DNA from 3 places in the Shigella sp. SIG3 genome. Region 2 is predicted to be linked to each of the others. Evidence: predicted binding sites of a transcription regulator. Region 2 holds the regulator's gene; each other region holds the start of a gene.
What was found. Region 2 encodes LexA, which represses DNA repair genes until DNA is damaged. Its sites were predicted from a motif close to TNCTGTATGTACATACAGNA; they were not measured.
Positions count from the first base shown of each region.

Region 1: ACUU1I_RS15725 (metal-dependent hydrolase) is a predicted target of LexA. The motif match lies at 2,988-3,007, and genes of this name have one in related genera.
Region 3: uvrB (excinuclease ABC subunit UvrB) is a predicted target of LexA. The motif match lies at 2,157-2,176, and genes of this name have one in related genera.

Region 1 is NZ_JBQZXE010000100.1:3,581-8,619, reverse strand. Features, by position in the region: partial or broken gene ACUU1I_RS15735 (protein YdjO) at 52-856, shown strand; partial or broken gene tcyP (cystine/sulfocysteine:cation symporter) at 860-2,250, opposite strand; gene ACUU1I_RS15725 (metal-dependent hydrolase) at 2,383-2,973, opposite strand; partial or broken gene hxpB (hexitol phosphatase HxpB) at 3,136-3,803, opposite strand; gene ACUU1I_RS15715 (YniB family protein) at 3,950-4,486, shown strand; gene ACUU1I_RS15710 (fructosamine kinase family protein) at 4,527-5,039, opposite strand, start outside.
Region 2 is NZ_JBQZXE010000035.1:12,279-17,317, forward strand. Features, by position in the region: gene plsB (glycerol-3-phosphate 1-O-acyltransferase PlsB) at 1-1,752, opposite strand, end outside; gene dgkA (diacylglycerol kinase) at 1,923-2,291, shown strand; gene lexA (transcriptional repressor LexA) at 2,401-3,009, shown strand; gene dinF (MATE family efflux transporter DinF) at 3,082-4,407, shown strand; gene ACUU1I_RS08920 (CsbD family protein) at 4,523-4,732, shown strand; gene zur (zinc uptake transcriptional repressor Zur) at 4,774-5,039, opposite strand, start outside.
Region 3 is NZ_JBQZXE010000087.1:5,268-10,306, forward strand. Features, by position in the region: gene uvrB (excinuclease ABC subunit UvrB) at 61-2,082, opposite strand; gene bioD (dethiobiotin synthase) at 2,661-3,338, opposite strand; gene bioC (malonyl-ACP O-methyltransferase BioC) at 3,331-4,086, opposite strand; gene bioF (8-amino-7-oxononanoate synthase) at 4,073-5,039, opposite strand, start outside.

The DNA of each region.
Region 1 (5,039 bases), on a different contig from region 2:
TGGCTTAGATTTAAATAAGATAATAATTTTGTTAACAATATGAGGCGGGAGATGTTTTCTACAAACTTAATACAGAGTAATTATGGTGATTTAAATATTAAAAGCCTGGCTTTCGACTCTTTTAAAGAAAGGCTTGAGTCTACCATGGCGGCACTCACTTTCTTTATATCAACGGGTCAATGTGACTGCGATGAAATAGCAGAGTCGAACTTCAATCGTATGATTGCCTATATGTCTAACATTAACTATGATGCCTCAAAGCTAGGAGCGCCAGCACTTAGTTTTGATACGTATCTGCAGGACAATGTTAAATATAGAGTGATAATTAATAATCTTTATGGCAGTGAGTTTCGGATAAGAGATATTAATGAGGATTTTGTTGGGATGGATTTTACCTGTGAATTCCGACCCGAAAAAATGACGAATTTGATCAATATAAAAAATAGGTTGGTTATTCATTATTTAAGGACTATATACTATGAAAAAAATTATATACATCCTGCCGGGAGCATTTTTGCTGCGATTCAAAAAAAATGAGAGTCTCCTAAAGTTTCCTTCGATAATATCAATGCTTAATATCAATCTTCTTTTTAATCCACTAAATCTTCCGGGAATGGGAAGTGGTGTGCTTGAAGATATTATGAGTATTCCAGATAGTTCACTTAGAAAACGTTTCGGGTATGAGGTTTTAAGCTTCTCACTACAGGCACATTCATTGAGCCAGGAATGTATTGATAAGTTGGACATTTTTTTCGCTGACGATCTGTTTAAATATGAGTCAGTATGCATCGCCGCGATGGAACATTTAAAAAGTAAAGCAACGGCCCCTATACAAAACGGACCGTTGCCAGCATAAGAATTAACGGTGTGCCAGTTCGGCGTCGTCTTCGCTATCCAGAATGGCTTTATCGGTTTGCTTCAGCCACTGGCTGGTCAGCGTGCCAGCTGTCATCGAGCCACTAACGTTTAGCGCCGTACGGCCCATGTCGATAAGCGGTTCAACGGAGATTAACAGCGCCACCAGGGTTACTGGCAGGCCCATCGCAGGCAGCACAATCAGTGCGGCGAAAGTTGCACCACCACCGACACCGGCAACGCCTGCGGAACTAACGGTAACAATACCGACCAGCGTCGCAATCCACATCGGGTCCAGCGGGTTAATGCCAACCGTAGGCGCAACCATCACCGCCAGCATTGCCGGATACAAACCGGCGCAGCCGTTCTGACCAATGGTTGCACCGAAAGAGGCGGCGAAACTGGCGATGGATTCAGGAACGCCCAGACGACGCGTTTGTGCTTCCACATTCAGTGGGATAGACGCAGCACTGGAACGGCTGGTAAAGGCAAACGTCAGCACAGGCCATACCTTACGGAAGTACTTCAGCGGACTCACGCCATTAATGCCCAGCAGAATGCCATGCACAGCAAACATAATCAGCAGACCGAGGTAGGACGCGACAACGAAACTTCCCAGTTTGATGATGTCTTGCAAGTTAGAACCTGCAACCACTTTGGTCATTAGAGCCAGAACGCCGTAAGGGGTCAACTGCATGACAAGGCGAACCAGTTTCATCACCCAGCTTTGTAGGGTATCGATAGCGGTTAAGACGCGTTCACCTTTCGGCGCATCATCCTTCAGCAGTTTCAATGCAGCTACGCCGAGGAATGCGGCAAAAATTACCACGCTGATAATTGACGTCGGATTGGCTCCGGTAAGATCGGCAAACGGGTTTTTCGGGATAAAGGACAAGACCAGCTGCGGAACGCTCAGATCAGAGACTTTACCAACATAGTTACTTTCAATGGCGTTCAGACGTGCAGTTTCTGCACCACCCTGAACCAGACCTTCAGCCGTCAAACCAAACAGGTGGTGACCAGCACACCGACCAGCGCCGCAATCAGCGTGGTAAACAAAAGCGTACCGATGGTCAGAAAACTGATTTTGCCTAACTGAGATGCGTTATGCAGACGGGCAACCGCGCTCAGAATAGAGGCGAAGACTAACGGCATAACGATCATTTGCAGCAGTTGAACATTGCCGTTACCAACGATGTTAAACCACTGTACAGAATCTTTAAGTACCTGGCTGTCAGAACCATAAATGGTATGCAGGGCAAGGCCAAAAACCACACCCATCACCAGACCCACCAGCACTTTTTTCGCCAGACTCCACTGTTTATGGCGGGTCTGAGCCAGCGCAAACAGCAGTACAACGAACACCACGATGTTCGCAATTAATGGAAAGTTCATCCCCGTTCTCCTGATCTTATTATTTCTATCACTGCGTAGCAGTCATAGTGTTGGCGCAAGATTAACAGAACTGTGAGCTGGCTCTTATATTCAAATGGAATTGCTTATTCCAGAAAGGTGATTTTTGCCTTTTTAGTATTCAACCTGATGCTTAATAAGCCGATGAAACTGGATCTGCAAGGTATTGATCATTTGCGATGACCAACGAACAGCGCTGTTCTCGGGTAATGAATGGGGCATCCATACCGACCAGACAAATAATGCCATGCAGATAAAACGTTCCAGTTGGTTGCCCTTTTGGGGAACCAGGATAGGCAAGCGGAAACGCCAGCGGCATGGCCAGAGCAGGGGAACACCGGCGGGTGTCAGCATATCGGCAAGTATGTGGCTCAAATAACCCAGCACCATTCCTTGTAGCGCATCAGCCGGAATGAACCAGCCTTCCGGAACCTTAAGGTAAAAGGTTGCCAGCAGCGCAAATACCGCCAGCAGACTGTGGGTAAAACCACGATGCCCAAAAGCGCGGGCGATCGGTTTTGATATCCATTTTAATCGCTGCCCAAGAAACGACTTTGGGTGATCGATGTCCGGTAACAAACACGTCAGGATTGCGGAAGGGACAATATGCCACCAGTCACCCTGTGCCAGCACGGGCGTCAGCTCGGCATTTTTGGCAAATACCGCACAAGCAATAGAAAAGAGAAGGTGACCTTCCGCCGTCATGATAAAACTCACTAAACTGTCGATACGTACAGTATAGGATTTTTATACAGTGCACGGAAGTGGTGACGGTGTAACTCTTTCTCTTAAATTGACGATTAATCCGTCAGTTGAATGCAAATTCAGATAAAGAACCAGGGGCAGCGTGATCACTGCCCCTGGTCATTAACCGAGAAGGTCTTTTGCGGTGAGTTCTGTCAGCGATGAGAGTTTGACGTTTGCTAATACAAAACGTGGATCATTTTGCGCTTCTGGCGCAGGAACGACGATGGAACGCATGCAGGCTGCTTTAGAAGCGATCATGCCATTTACCGAGTCTTCCAGCGCCACGCAGGTCAGTGGGTCAACGCCCAGTTTTGCTGCGCAGTCGAGATATACTTGCGGATGCGGCTTGCTGTAAGGCAGTTTTTCAGCCGAGGCGAGGGCATCGAAACTGTCGCGTAAGTCAAACATGGTCAACACTTTTTCCAGCATATGTAGTGGTGACGCGGAGGCCAGTCCCACCAATAAACCTTGTTCTTTGCATAACGCAACAGCTTCGCGCACGCCTGGTAATAATGGACGTGTCTCTTCAACCAGTGAAATGGCACGGGCAATAACCCGTTCTACTACTTCCTGACGGCTTGGCCCATTCCACGGTTGCCGGGCGTACAAAGATCGACCACCATATCGATGCGTAAACCTAAGGTGTCCGGCAGCTCGTTACGACGGGAGATATCTACCCCCAGGCTTGCCATCACATCCAGTTCGGCTCGATCCCATAAAGGTTCTGAGTCGATAAGTAATCCATCCATATCAAAAATTGCAGCAAGAATCTGACGCGGGGTTGACATTACAACCTCTCCTTTAGAGCATTATGTGTAAGGTATTAAGCCGTGCTTATGATTAAGCGCCTATCATATCGCCTTTAAAGAATGGGCGAAAACAGATATCTACAGGTAAACTAAGTGAAACGACGCGTCTTAATCAAGGAGAACTCATGACGTATCAACAAGCTGGACGCATTGCTGTTTTGAAAAGGATTTTGGGTTGGGTGATTTTTATACCTGCATTGATCTCTACATTGATTTCTTTGCTGAAATTTATGAATACCCGGCAGGAAAACCAGGAAGGCATTAATGCGGTCATGCTCGACTTTGCTCATGTCATGATCGATATGATGCAGGCGAATACGCCTTTTTTGAATCTGTTCTGGTATAACTCCCCGACCCCTAATTTTAATGGTGGTGTGAACGTTATGTTCTGGGTGATTTTCATCCTGATTTTTGTCGGACTGGCGTTGCAGGATTCCGGTGCCCGGATGAGTCGCCAGGCGCGCTTCTTGCGGGAAGGTGTTGAAGATCAACTCATTCTGGAAAAAGCCAAAGGGGAAGAGGGGCTAACGCGTGAACAAATTGAGTCCCGTATTGTTGTTCCGCACCATACTATTTTCCTGCAGTTTTTCTCACTATATATCCTGCCGGTTATTTGTATTGCTGCAGGTTATGTGTTCTTTTCTCTGCTTGGGTTTATTTAATCAAAAGGCCGCACGGAGCGGCCATTATCCTCAACCCATATCATGCTGCTAATAATCTATCCAATGACTGCTGAGCAATAACCAAATGCTGACCGCCAAATAATCTTGCACGATTTAACAGCGTGTAGAGTTGGTAAACCGGTTGACGTTCAAGGAAATCGGCAGGTAGCGGGGATACTGACTGATAGCCGTCATAGATTTGTGGCGGCTGTTCAGTATGCAGCGGTAACATCGCCAGGTCGCACTCTCGGTCACCCCAGTAGCAGGCAGGGTCGAAAATGTACGGGCCATCCGGACCCAGCGCACAGTTGCCGGACCATAAATCGCCGTGCAACAGAGAAGGCTGCGGTTGATGCGAGGCCAGACGCTGCTGAATATGCTCGACGATGGCGTCGATATTGCCGAAAGCGATCCCTTTCTCTGCTGCCAGTTCCAACTGCCAGCCAATCCGTTGTTCAGCAAAAAACGTTGACCAGCGACGTTGCCAGGTGTTGGGCTGTGGAGTTGTGGAGAGCGAGTTATCAAAATCGAGGCCAAATTGTGGTTGGTCACT
Region 2 (5,039 bases):
CTTGTTCATTTGCAGCGCGTGATCGATAAGCTCGCTGGCGCTGGCTGAAGGAACGGTAGAGTCCGTGGAGTAAGGTACGTTGCGCATCAGATCCAGGTAGCAGTTGAGTTGCTCGGTTAACTGCTCGCGGGTGAGTGAGCGCTGACGTGATGCCAGTAGCGCAGTACAGCACAGGTTCATGGCGTTTGCCGCGCCTGCGTTGTTAATGCGTACCATCAGATCGGCAGCAATATTATTGACCGTCGGCGTTAACCAGGCCGGACGCACCGCTTCGATGGGATCGATAGATTCACGCCAGTCTGGTACGTGCTGGTTAAGGTAGGTCATCAACGGCATTGGTTCACCGAAGTTGACGTAACCCTGACCGAGATTACGCAGCTTGCTTAAACCGCGCAGCATCTGCGGCAGGCTCTCTTTCTCTTTCGTCGCGCCGCGCAGTTCTTTGGCGTAAGTACCCACTTCCATGACGTGCTCATAACCGATATAGATCGGAATCAGCGTAATCGGACGCGTGCCGCCACGCAGCATCGCCTGAATGGTCATCGACAGCGTACCGGTTTTCGGATCCAGCAAACGCCCCGTGCGGGAACGACCGCCTTCCACGAAGTACTCGACGGAATAACCACGGCTGAACAGTTCGCCGAGATACTCACGGAAAACGGTGGAATAAAGTTTATTGCCTTTAAAAGTACGGCGAATAAAGAACGCCCCCAGACGGCGGAAAATCGGCCCGGCCGGCCAGAAGTTCAGGTTGATCCCGGCGGCGATATGCGGCGGCACCAGCCCCTGGTGGTACAGCACGTAAGAAAGTAGCAGGTAGTCCATGTGACTGCGGTGGCAAGGCACATACACCAGCTCATGACCGTCGTGGGCCAGCTGGCGAACGCGCTCGGCGTTATGGACGTTGATGCCCTGATAAAATCGGTTCCAGGTGAAGCCCAGAATGCGGTCAGTCAGGCGGATCATCTCGTAAGAGAAATTCGCCGCAATCTCTTCCATCAGCGCAATCGCGTTCTGCTGCGCTTTTTCATGGGAGATTTTTTTGCTGCGCGCTTCATCTTCTACCGCTTTGGCAATGGCGCGGGAGGCGAGCAGCTTATTAAACAGATCCTGACGAGCAGGCAGACGTGGGCCTACGGCAGCCAGACGTTGACGGGCAAAGTGCATACGCGCCACGCGCGCCAGTTTCTGAGCGATAGTTTTATCCGTGCCGTGTTCATCCGCCATACGGCGCAGCGACACTGACGGCGAGAAACGCACAAAACTGTCGCGACCGAGCCACAGTACAGCGAAAAATTTCTGTACGCCGTTAAGCATACGCAGCGGCGGGTTCACTTCGCCTTTTTCACGCCCCGGCGCGCGACCAAACATCACCGATACTGGCACCATCTGCACATCCAGATTTGGGTTGCTACGGTGCAAATCGAGATAGTCGTGGAAAAGCTTAATAGACTCTTCTTTCGGCGTGTAATAGGTGAATACACGCGGCCCGCCGTGAATGAACACATAGCGCGGCAGTAGCGTGCCGTCGATTTCCAGCGGCTCTAACGGGTCAGGCAAATCATGTGCCAGACACTGGGCGCGCAACGTCAGCAAATCTGCTTTCGAGTTGTACGGTAAAACGTACATAATTGGACGAGAGGTATCCAGCCCCAGTTCCGGGGCAGGATCTGCCGGAATAGACTTGCTTTTTACCAGGATGCTTAATGGTAAATTCAGTAATTTGTAGTAAATTCGTGGCCAGCCGGACATAAACGATGTAAAGCCTCTGGTTAATAATGCAAATGCGCGGCAAGGATAGCAGAAAGTCATGGGAAATTCTGTGGTATCCGCTCATGTTTCGCGCGGCGTTACGCAAACCCGAATCATCGGATTTAACGGTACACTGATATTGACGCTCATAATGTAAAAAGGTTCTTTCAATGGCCAATAATACCACTGGATTCACCCGAATTATCAAAGCTGCTGGCTATTCCTGGAAAGGTTTACGCGCTGCATGGATCAACGAAGCGGCATTCCGTCAGGAAGGCGTAGCGGTATTGTTGGCGGTGGTCATCGCCTGCTGGCTGGATGTGGACGCAATTACCCGCGTGCTGCTTATCAGCTCCGTGATGCTGGTGATGATTGTGGAAATCCTCAATAGCGCCATCGAAGCAGTGGTTGACCGAATTGGCTCTGAATACCATGAGCTTTCCGGACGCGCAAAAGATATGGGATCCGCCGCGGTGCTGATTGCCATTATCGTCGCCGTGATTACCTGGTGCATCCTGTTATGGTCGCATTTTGGATAACCCTTCCAGATTTCGATAAATCTCTGGTTTATTGTGCAGTTTATGGTTCCAAAATCGCCTTTTGCTGTATATACTCACAGTATAACTGTATATACACCCAGGGGGCGGAATGAAAGCGTTAACGGCCAGGCAACAAGAGGTGTTTGATCTCATCCGTGATCACATCAGCCAGACAGGTATGCCGCCGACGCGTGCGGAAATCGCGCAGCGTTTGGGGTTCCGTTCCCCAAACGCGGCTGAAGAACATCTGAAGGCGCTGGCACGCAAAGGCGTTATTGAAATTGTTTCCGGCGCATCACGCGGGATTCGTCTGTTGCAGGAAGAGGAAGAAGGGTTGCCGCTGGTAGGTCGTGTGGCTGCCGGTGAACCGCTTCTGGCGCAACAGCATATTGAAGGTCATTATCAGGTCGATCCTTCCTTGTTCAAGCCGAATGCTGATTTCCTGCTGCGCGTCAGCGGGATGTCGATGAAAGATATCGGCATTATGGATGGCGACTTGCTGGCAGTGCATAAAACTCAGGATGTACGTAACGGTCAGGTCGTTGTCGCACGTATTGATGACGAAGTTACCGTTAAGCGCCTGAAAAAACAGGGCAATAAAGTCGAACTGTTGCCAGAAAATAGCGAGTTTAAACCAATTGTCGTTGACCTTCGTCAGCAGAGCTTCACCATTGAAGGGCTGGCGGTTGGGGTTATTCGCAACGGCGACTGGCTGTAACATATCTCTGAGACCGCGATGCCGCCTGGCGTCGCGGTTTGTTTTTCATCTCTCTTCATCAGGCTTGTCTGCATGGCATTCCTCACTTCATCTGATAAAGCACTCTGGCATCTCGCCTTACCCATGATTTTCTCCAATATCACCGTTCCGTTGCTGGGACTGGTCGATACGGCGGTAATTGGTCATCTTGATAGTCCGGTTTATTTGGGCGGCGTGGCGGTTGGTGCAACGGCGACCAGCTTTCTCTTTATGCTGTTGCTGTTTTTACGCATGAGCACCACCGGGCTGACTGCGCAGGCTTATGGTGCCAAAAATCCTCAGGCATTAGCCCGTGCGCTGGTGCAACCGTTGCTGTTGGCGTTGGGGGCCGGGGCGTTAATTGCGCTGTTGCGTACGCCGATTATCGATCTGGCGCTGCATATTGTTGGCGGTAGTGAAGCGGTCCTGGAACAGGCGCGGCGCTTTCTTGAAATCCGCTGGTTAAGCGCTCCGGCGTCGCTGGCGAATCTGGTATTACTCGGTTGGTTACTCGGCGTGCAATATGCCCGTGCGCCAGTAATTTTGTTAGTGGTCGGCAATATCCTCAACATTGTGCTGGATGTCTGGCTGGTGATGGGGCTGCATATGAACGTGCAGGGCGCGGCGCTGGCGACGGTTATTGCGGAATATGCAACATTGCTGATTGGTCTGCTAATGGTGCGTAAAATCCTCAAACTACGCGGAATTTCCGGCGAAATGCTGAAAACTGCCTGGCGAGGAAACTTCCGTCGCTTGCTGGCGCTTAACCGCGATATCATGCTGCGTTCGCTGTTGTTGCAACTCTGTTTCGGCGCGATCACCGTACTTGGTGCGCGACTGGGGAGTGACATTATCGCTGTTAACGCGGTTCTGATGACGCTACTCACCTTTACCGCCTATGCGCTTGATGGTTTTGCCTACGCGGTTGAAGCGCACTCCGGTCAGGCATACGGTGCGCGCGACGGTAGCCAGTTGCTGGATGTATGGCGGGCAGCGTGCCGCCAGTCGGGGATTGTAGCGTTACTGTTTTCGGTGGTTTATTTGCTGGCAGGGGAACACATCATTGCGTTGCTGACGTCGTTAACCCAGATTCAGCAGCTGGCTGACCGCTATCTTATCTGGCAGGTGATTTTGCCGTTGGTTGGCGTCTGGTGTTATCTGCTGGACGGCATGTTTATAGGCGCAACGCGTGCCGCCGAAATGCGTAACAGTATGGCGGTGGCCGCCGCAGGTTTTGCGCTGACGCTCCTTACGCTGCCGTGGCTGGGTAATCATGGTTTGTGGCTGGCATTAACCGTCTTTCTGGCGTTGCGCGGGCTTTCTCTGGCGGCTATCTGGCGGCGTCACTGGCGCAACGGTACCTGGTTTGCCGCAACGTGACGGTTAAAAATTCTGAATAAATTATCCTAAGCCAAATTGCTGACTACACTTAATCTCACGTTCAGAAGAAAAGTGAACGTACTCTCATTCACAACCTAACGATGAGGTCTTGATTATGAATAAAGATGAAGCCGGCGGTAACTGGAAACAGTTTAAAGGTAAAGTGAAAGAGCAATGGGGCAAACTGACCGATGATGATATGACGATCATTGAAGGTAAACGTGATCAACTGGTCGGTAAAATCCAGGAACGTTATGGTTATCAGAAAGATCAGGCAGAAAAAGAGGTCGTGGATTGGGAAACCCGCAATGAATATCGCTGGTAATTAATCCCTCCTGCCCGACGTGTACAAGGATGTACGCCCTCTTAACGCGGTTTCTTTTTCACCTGCACAGAGTGATCATGCTGGCACTGTTCAGGATGACGACACGCTTCCACTTCCACGCATGCCGCACAGAGCCCATGTGCTTCAATCACATTATGCCGCAGGGCAAACCCCATTTTTGCCGCCAGCGTATGCATAATGTCTTCCACGCCTTCTGCACACTCTTCTTTCACCGCGCCGCAGCGATCGCAAATAAACATGGCTGACGTATGCGTGGGCTGGTCGAACAGATGACAGAGCACATAAC
Region 3 (5,039 bases), on a different contig from region 2:
CTGATAAGCGTAGCGCATCAGGCTGTTTTCCGTTTGTCATCAGTCTTCTTCGCTATCCTGTTACGATGCGGCAATAAACAACTCACGCAACTGATGCAACTGGTCACGAATTTGTGCCGCTTCTTCGAACTCCAGATTCTGCGCGTGTTGCATCATCAGCCCTTCCAGTTCATGGATTTTCTGCTGCAACGCTTTCGGCGACATATCCATCGGCACATTATCCGGCTCAACAATCGGGCGCGATTTTCCTCTGCCCTTCGCTTTGGTTTTGGCAATGTTCTGCCCCAGCGCCAGGATATCGACCACTTTCTTGTTCAAGCCTTGCGGCGTAATGCCGTGTTCCTCGTTGTACTTCTGCTGTTTCTCACGGCGACGTTCGGTTTCGCCAATCGCTTTCGCCATTGATGGAGTGATCTTATCGCCGTAGAGAATCGCTTTACCGTTAACGTTACGTGCCGCACGACCAATGGTCTGGATCAACGAACGTTCGGAACGCAGGAAGCCTTCTTTGTCAGCGTCGAGGATCGCCACCAGCGACACTTCCGGCATATCCAGACCTTCACGCAGTAAGTTGATCCCTACCAATACGTCGAACTCACCCAGACGCAAGTCGCGGATAATCTCCATACGCTCGACGGTGTCGATATCTGAGTGAAGATAACGCACGCGCTCACCGTGTTCTTCGAGATATTCGGTAAGATCTTCCGCCATTCGCTTGGTCAGTGTGGTGACCAGCACGCGTTCGTTAATTGCCGCTCGCTGACGAATCTCCGAAAGAAGATCATCAACCTGTGTCGCCACCGGCCGCACTTCGATAATCGGGTCAAGCAATCCGGTTGGACGCACCACCTGATCCACCACATCGCCGCCGGATTTTTCCAGCTCGTAATTACCCGGCGTCGCCGAAACATAGATGGTTTGCGGCGCTAATGCTTCGAACTCTTCAAACTTAAGCGGACGGTTATCCAGCGCTGATGGCAGGCGGAAGCCGTACTCCACCAGTGTCTCTTTACGCGCCCGGTCACCGCGATACATGCCGCCAATTTGTGGAATGGTGACGTGAGATTCATCGACGACCAGCAGCCCATCGGCAGGCAGGTAATCAAACAGCGTCGGCGGTGGCTCACCCGGTCCACGACCGGAGAGGAAGCGCGAGTAGTTTTCAATCCCCGAACAGTAGCCCAGCTCGTTCATCATCTCCAGATCAAACTGGGTACGCTGGGTCAGCCGCTGCTCTTCCAGCAGTTTGTTGTTTTCCAACAGCACTTTGCGTCTGGCGGCCAGTTCTTCTTTGATCTCCTCCATCGCCTGTACGATGCGCTCGCGCGGTGTGACGTAGTGCGTTTTCGGGTAGATGGTAAAACGTGGAATAGTGGAAACAATCTGCCCGGTCAGCGGGTCAAATAACGACAATCGTTCCACTTCCTCGTCAAACAGTTCCACGCGAAGTGCAATGTCATCCGATTCTGCCGGGAAGATATCTATCACCTCGCCACGAACGCGGAAAGTACCACGCTGGAATGCTTGATCATTACGAGCGTATTGCAGCTCCGCCAGTCGGCGCAGAATCGCGCGCTGATCGATAATCATACCGACCGTGAGATGGAGCATCATCTTGAGATATAAATCAGGATCGCCCAGACCATAAATCGCGGAAACAGACGCCACTACAATCACATCACGCCGCTCCAGCATCGCTTTGGTGGCGGACAAACGCATCTGCTCAATATGTTCGTTAACCGAGGCATCTTTCTCAATGAAGGTGTCGGAACTCGGTACATAGGCTTCCGGCTGATAGTAGTCGTAGTAGGAGACGAAATACTCCACCGCGTTTTCCGGGAAGAACTCTTTCATTTCGCCATACAGCTGGGCCGCCAGCGTTTTGTTGGGCGCAAGTACCATGGTTGGGCGCTGAAGGTCAGCAATGACATTGGCAATGGTGAAGGTTTTCCCGGAGCCAGTCACGCCAAGTAACGTCTGGTGCGCCAGGCCATCTTCCAGCCCCTCTTCGAGACGTCGAATCGCCTCTGGCTGATCGCCAGAAGGTTTAAAAGCGGAATTCAGTTTGAACGGTTTACTCATGAGTCGCTACCTGAAGGAGTTGGGCGGGCAGGTATGTAATTTTACTCGTCGTACTTAATTATGCCAACAAATTATACTGGATAAAAAAACAGTTCATCACCATAATATTTCTGATACAGCGTAAACTCCGCTGTCAATCATGAGCAAAATTTACTCTGTGGCGAGATAAAACTCCGGCCTTACCGGGTTATCCCCAAAGCAACGGCTTTTTTAACATTTGTCAAGATGAGTGATGACAGTTTTATGGCAAGAGATGCCTGTACAGTGACTGCCATTGCATTTATCTAACCAGTTAAAAAATAAAAGATATTTCTTTGAGCCGTCTTTAACGCCAATTCGCGTGCAAGCCGCGTATTCTCTCGCTTGCCTCGTGTTTTCTAACTCTAATACACATGGTTATCCACAGGAATAGTGGATAACTGTCTCCAGCCCCTATCCCCCGCCGCCTGGGCAATTCCCACATTCGCCGCATGAGGCGGAAGTAAAATTTTTTTCGTGATTATTTTAGAATTTAATTGGTTAAATTGCAGTCAATCGAAGACGCAATCTCGCTCGCAATTTAACCAAATACAGAATGGCTACAACAAGGCAAGGTTTATGTACTTTCCGGTTGCCGCATTTTCTGGATTTTCTGCAAGCCAGGGGATCTCTCCCAGCAGCGGCGCGGGAATCATGCGGGTGAGCGTGGTCATATATTCAGCGTGACGTTTTCCCGGAGGCGTAACATCGTTCGCCACCCAACCCGCCAGAGTCAGTCCGGCGTGTTGTATTACCTGCGCAGTCAACATCGCGTGATTAATACAGCCGAGTTTCACACCAACTACCAGTATCACCGGCAGTTGTTCCTGTGTTACCCAATCTGCAAAAGTGAAAGTGTCAGAAAGCGGCGTAAACCAGCCGCCAGCACCTTCCACTAACACCCAGTCAGCCTGTTGTTCAAGCGCGCGTAATCCGGCGCTCATTACCAATGATTCTATCGGCCTGCCCTCTTGGGCGCTGATGATGTGCGGCGAGGTGGGTTCTGCGAAGGTGTAAGGATTTACCGTTGCGTAATCCAGCTGCAGGCTGCTGTTGTGCTGTAACGCCAGCGCGTCACTATTACGTAAGCCTTCCGGGGTCTTTTCGCTGCCAGAGGCGACCGGTTTATAACCTGCCGTCCGATAACCTACTGCCTTCGCGGCTTGTAAAAGTGCACAACTGGCGACGGTTTTCCCCACTTCGGTATCCGTTCCGGTGACAAAATAACGTTTACTCACGAGCAATCACTCCCAAAAAAAGATGATACGTCAGAGGATATCGCCCCTGTTGTTGCGGCCAGGCCAGTTGCAATCGCTGCAACTGCGAACGCGTTAATATTCGCGGGTCGCGCCCTTCATGAAGATGCGTAGCACCGATGCCTTTCAGCGAACGCATGGCACTGAGCGCATCATCAAACCATAGTGTGATGAGCTGAATATGATGTTGATAACGCACGCCGTTCAGCGACTCTTCGATTTCATCTGGCGGTAAAAAGCGATTAGCATGCGGACGCTCGTCCACCGCCTGCCGCGCCTGATGCAGTTCGGGTAACGATCCCTGCACCAGCGTGGTAAACGCGACCACGCCTCCGGGGCGCACCACCCGATACAGCTCGCGGAGTGCCGTGGATAAATTACCGCACCACTGCACCGCGAGATTGCTCCATGCAAGATCGAACGTCGCAGTCGCTAACGGCAGGGATTCGATATCTCCCGCCAGATAATGATCTGCGGCATCTTTATGGCGGGCTTGCGCAAGCATTGGCGGCGAGAGATCTAACGCCGTCACCTGCGCGTGACGTTCCCGCCAGTGGCGGCTCATCCAGCCAGGTCCACAACCCGCGTCCAGTACGTGGGTGTATTTACGCTGTGGAAGCATTGCCAGTAAGGCGTCAGCACTCTGGCGCTGTAGATCTGCATGTTGCTCATAGTGTGCGGCTGCCCGACCAAATGCCGCTGCAATGGCTTGTTTATTAACCGTTGCCATGCAGCACCTCCAGCAGACGGTCGATATCCTGCATTTCATGCGCAGCGGTTAGCGTTAAGCGAAGTCGCGCAGTACCAGCGGGTACGGTTGGCGGGCGAATCGCCGTGACCCAGCAGCCTTGCTGGCGCAGTTTTTCTGCCAGTTGTAACGCACGGCTGTTATCACCGACGATCAATGGCTGGATGGCGCTGCATGAATCAGCCAGCGTAAACGGCAAATCCTGTACTCCGGCACGAAAACGCGCAATGAGTGACACCAGTTTTTCGCGCCGTGCATCCCCCTCATCACGGCGAATGACCGCCAGCGACGCACGTAATGCCTGCGCCTGAGCGGGCGGCATACTGGTGCTGTAGATAAGGTGGCGGGCGAATTGCAGCAGATAATCCGCCACCGTACTTGAGCAAAGCACCGCAGCCCCACTGACGCCAAATCCTTTGCCAAAAGTCACTACCAGCAATTCTGGTTTTACCTTTTGCAGCCAGCAGCTGCCGCGCCCCTGCTCCCCGATAACGCCCGTGCCGTGGGCATCATCGACCATCAACCAGCCATTGTGCTGTTGCGTTACCTGCTGGATTTCCGCCAGTGGCGCGCTATCGCCGTCCATGCTGAACACGCCTTCTGTCACCACCAGTTGCTGCCCCGGACAGGGGGAAGCAAGCAGTCGCGCCAGATGAGCGACATCGTTATGAGTAAAACGGCGAAGCTGCGACGGGCTTAAACTGGCAGCCTCCAGCAATGAGGCATGGCTAAGCCGGTCGGCAACAATACGGTCCTCTTTCGCCATCATCGCGGCAATGACTGCCTGATTCGCGGCAAAACCAGAGATAAACAGCAGCGCCCGCGAATAGCCAAGCCACTCGGCCAGTTCTTCTTCCAGCGCCTGATGCACCACGCTATAACCGCTGACGTGACCGGAGCCGCCGCTACCGATGCCAAATTGCTCCGCCCCCTGC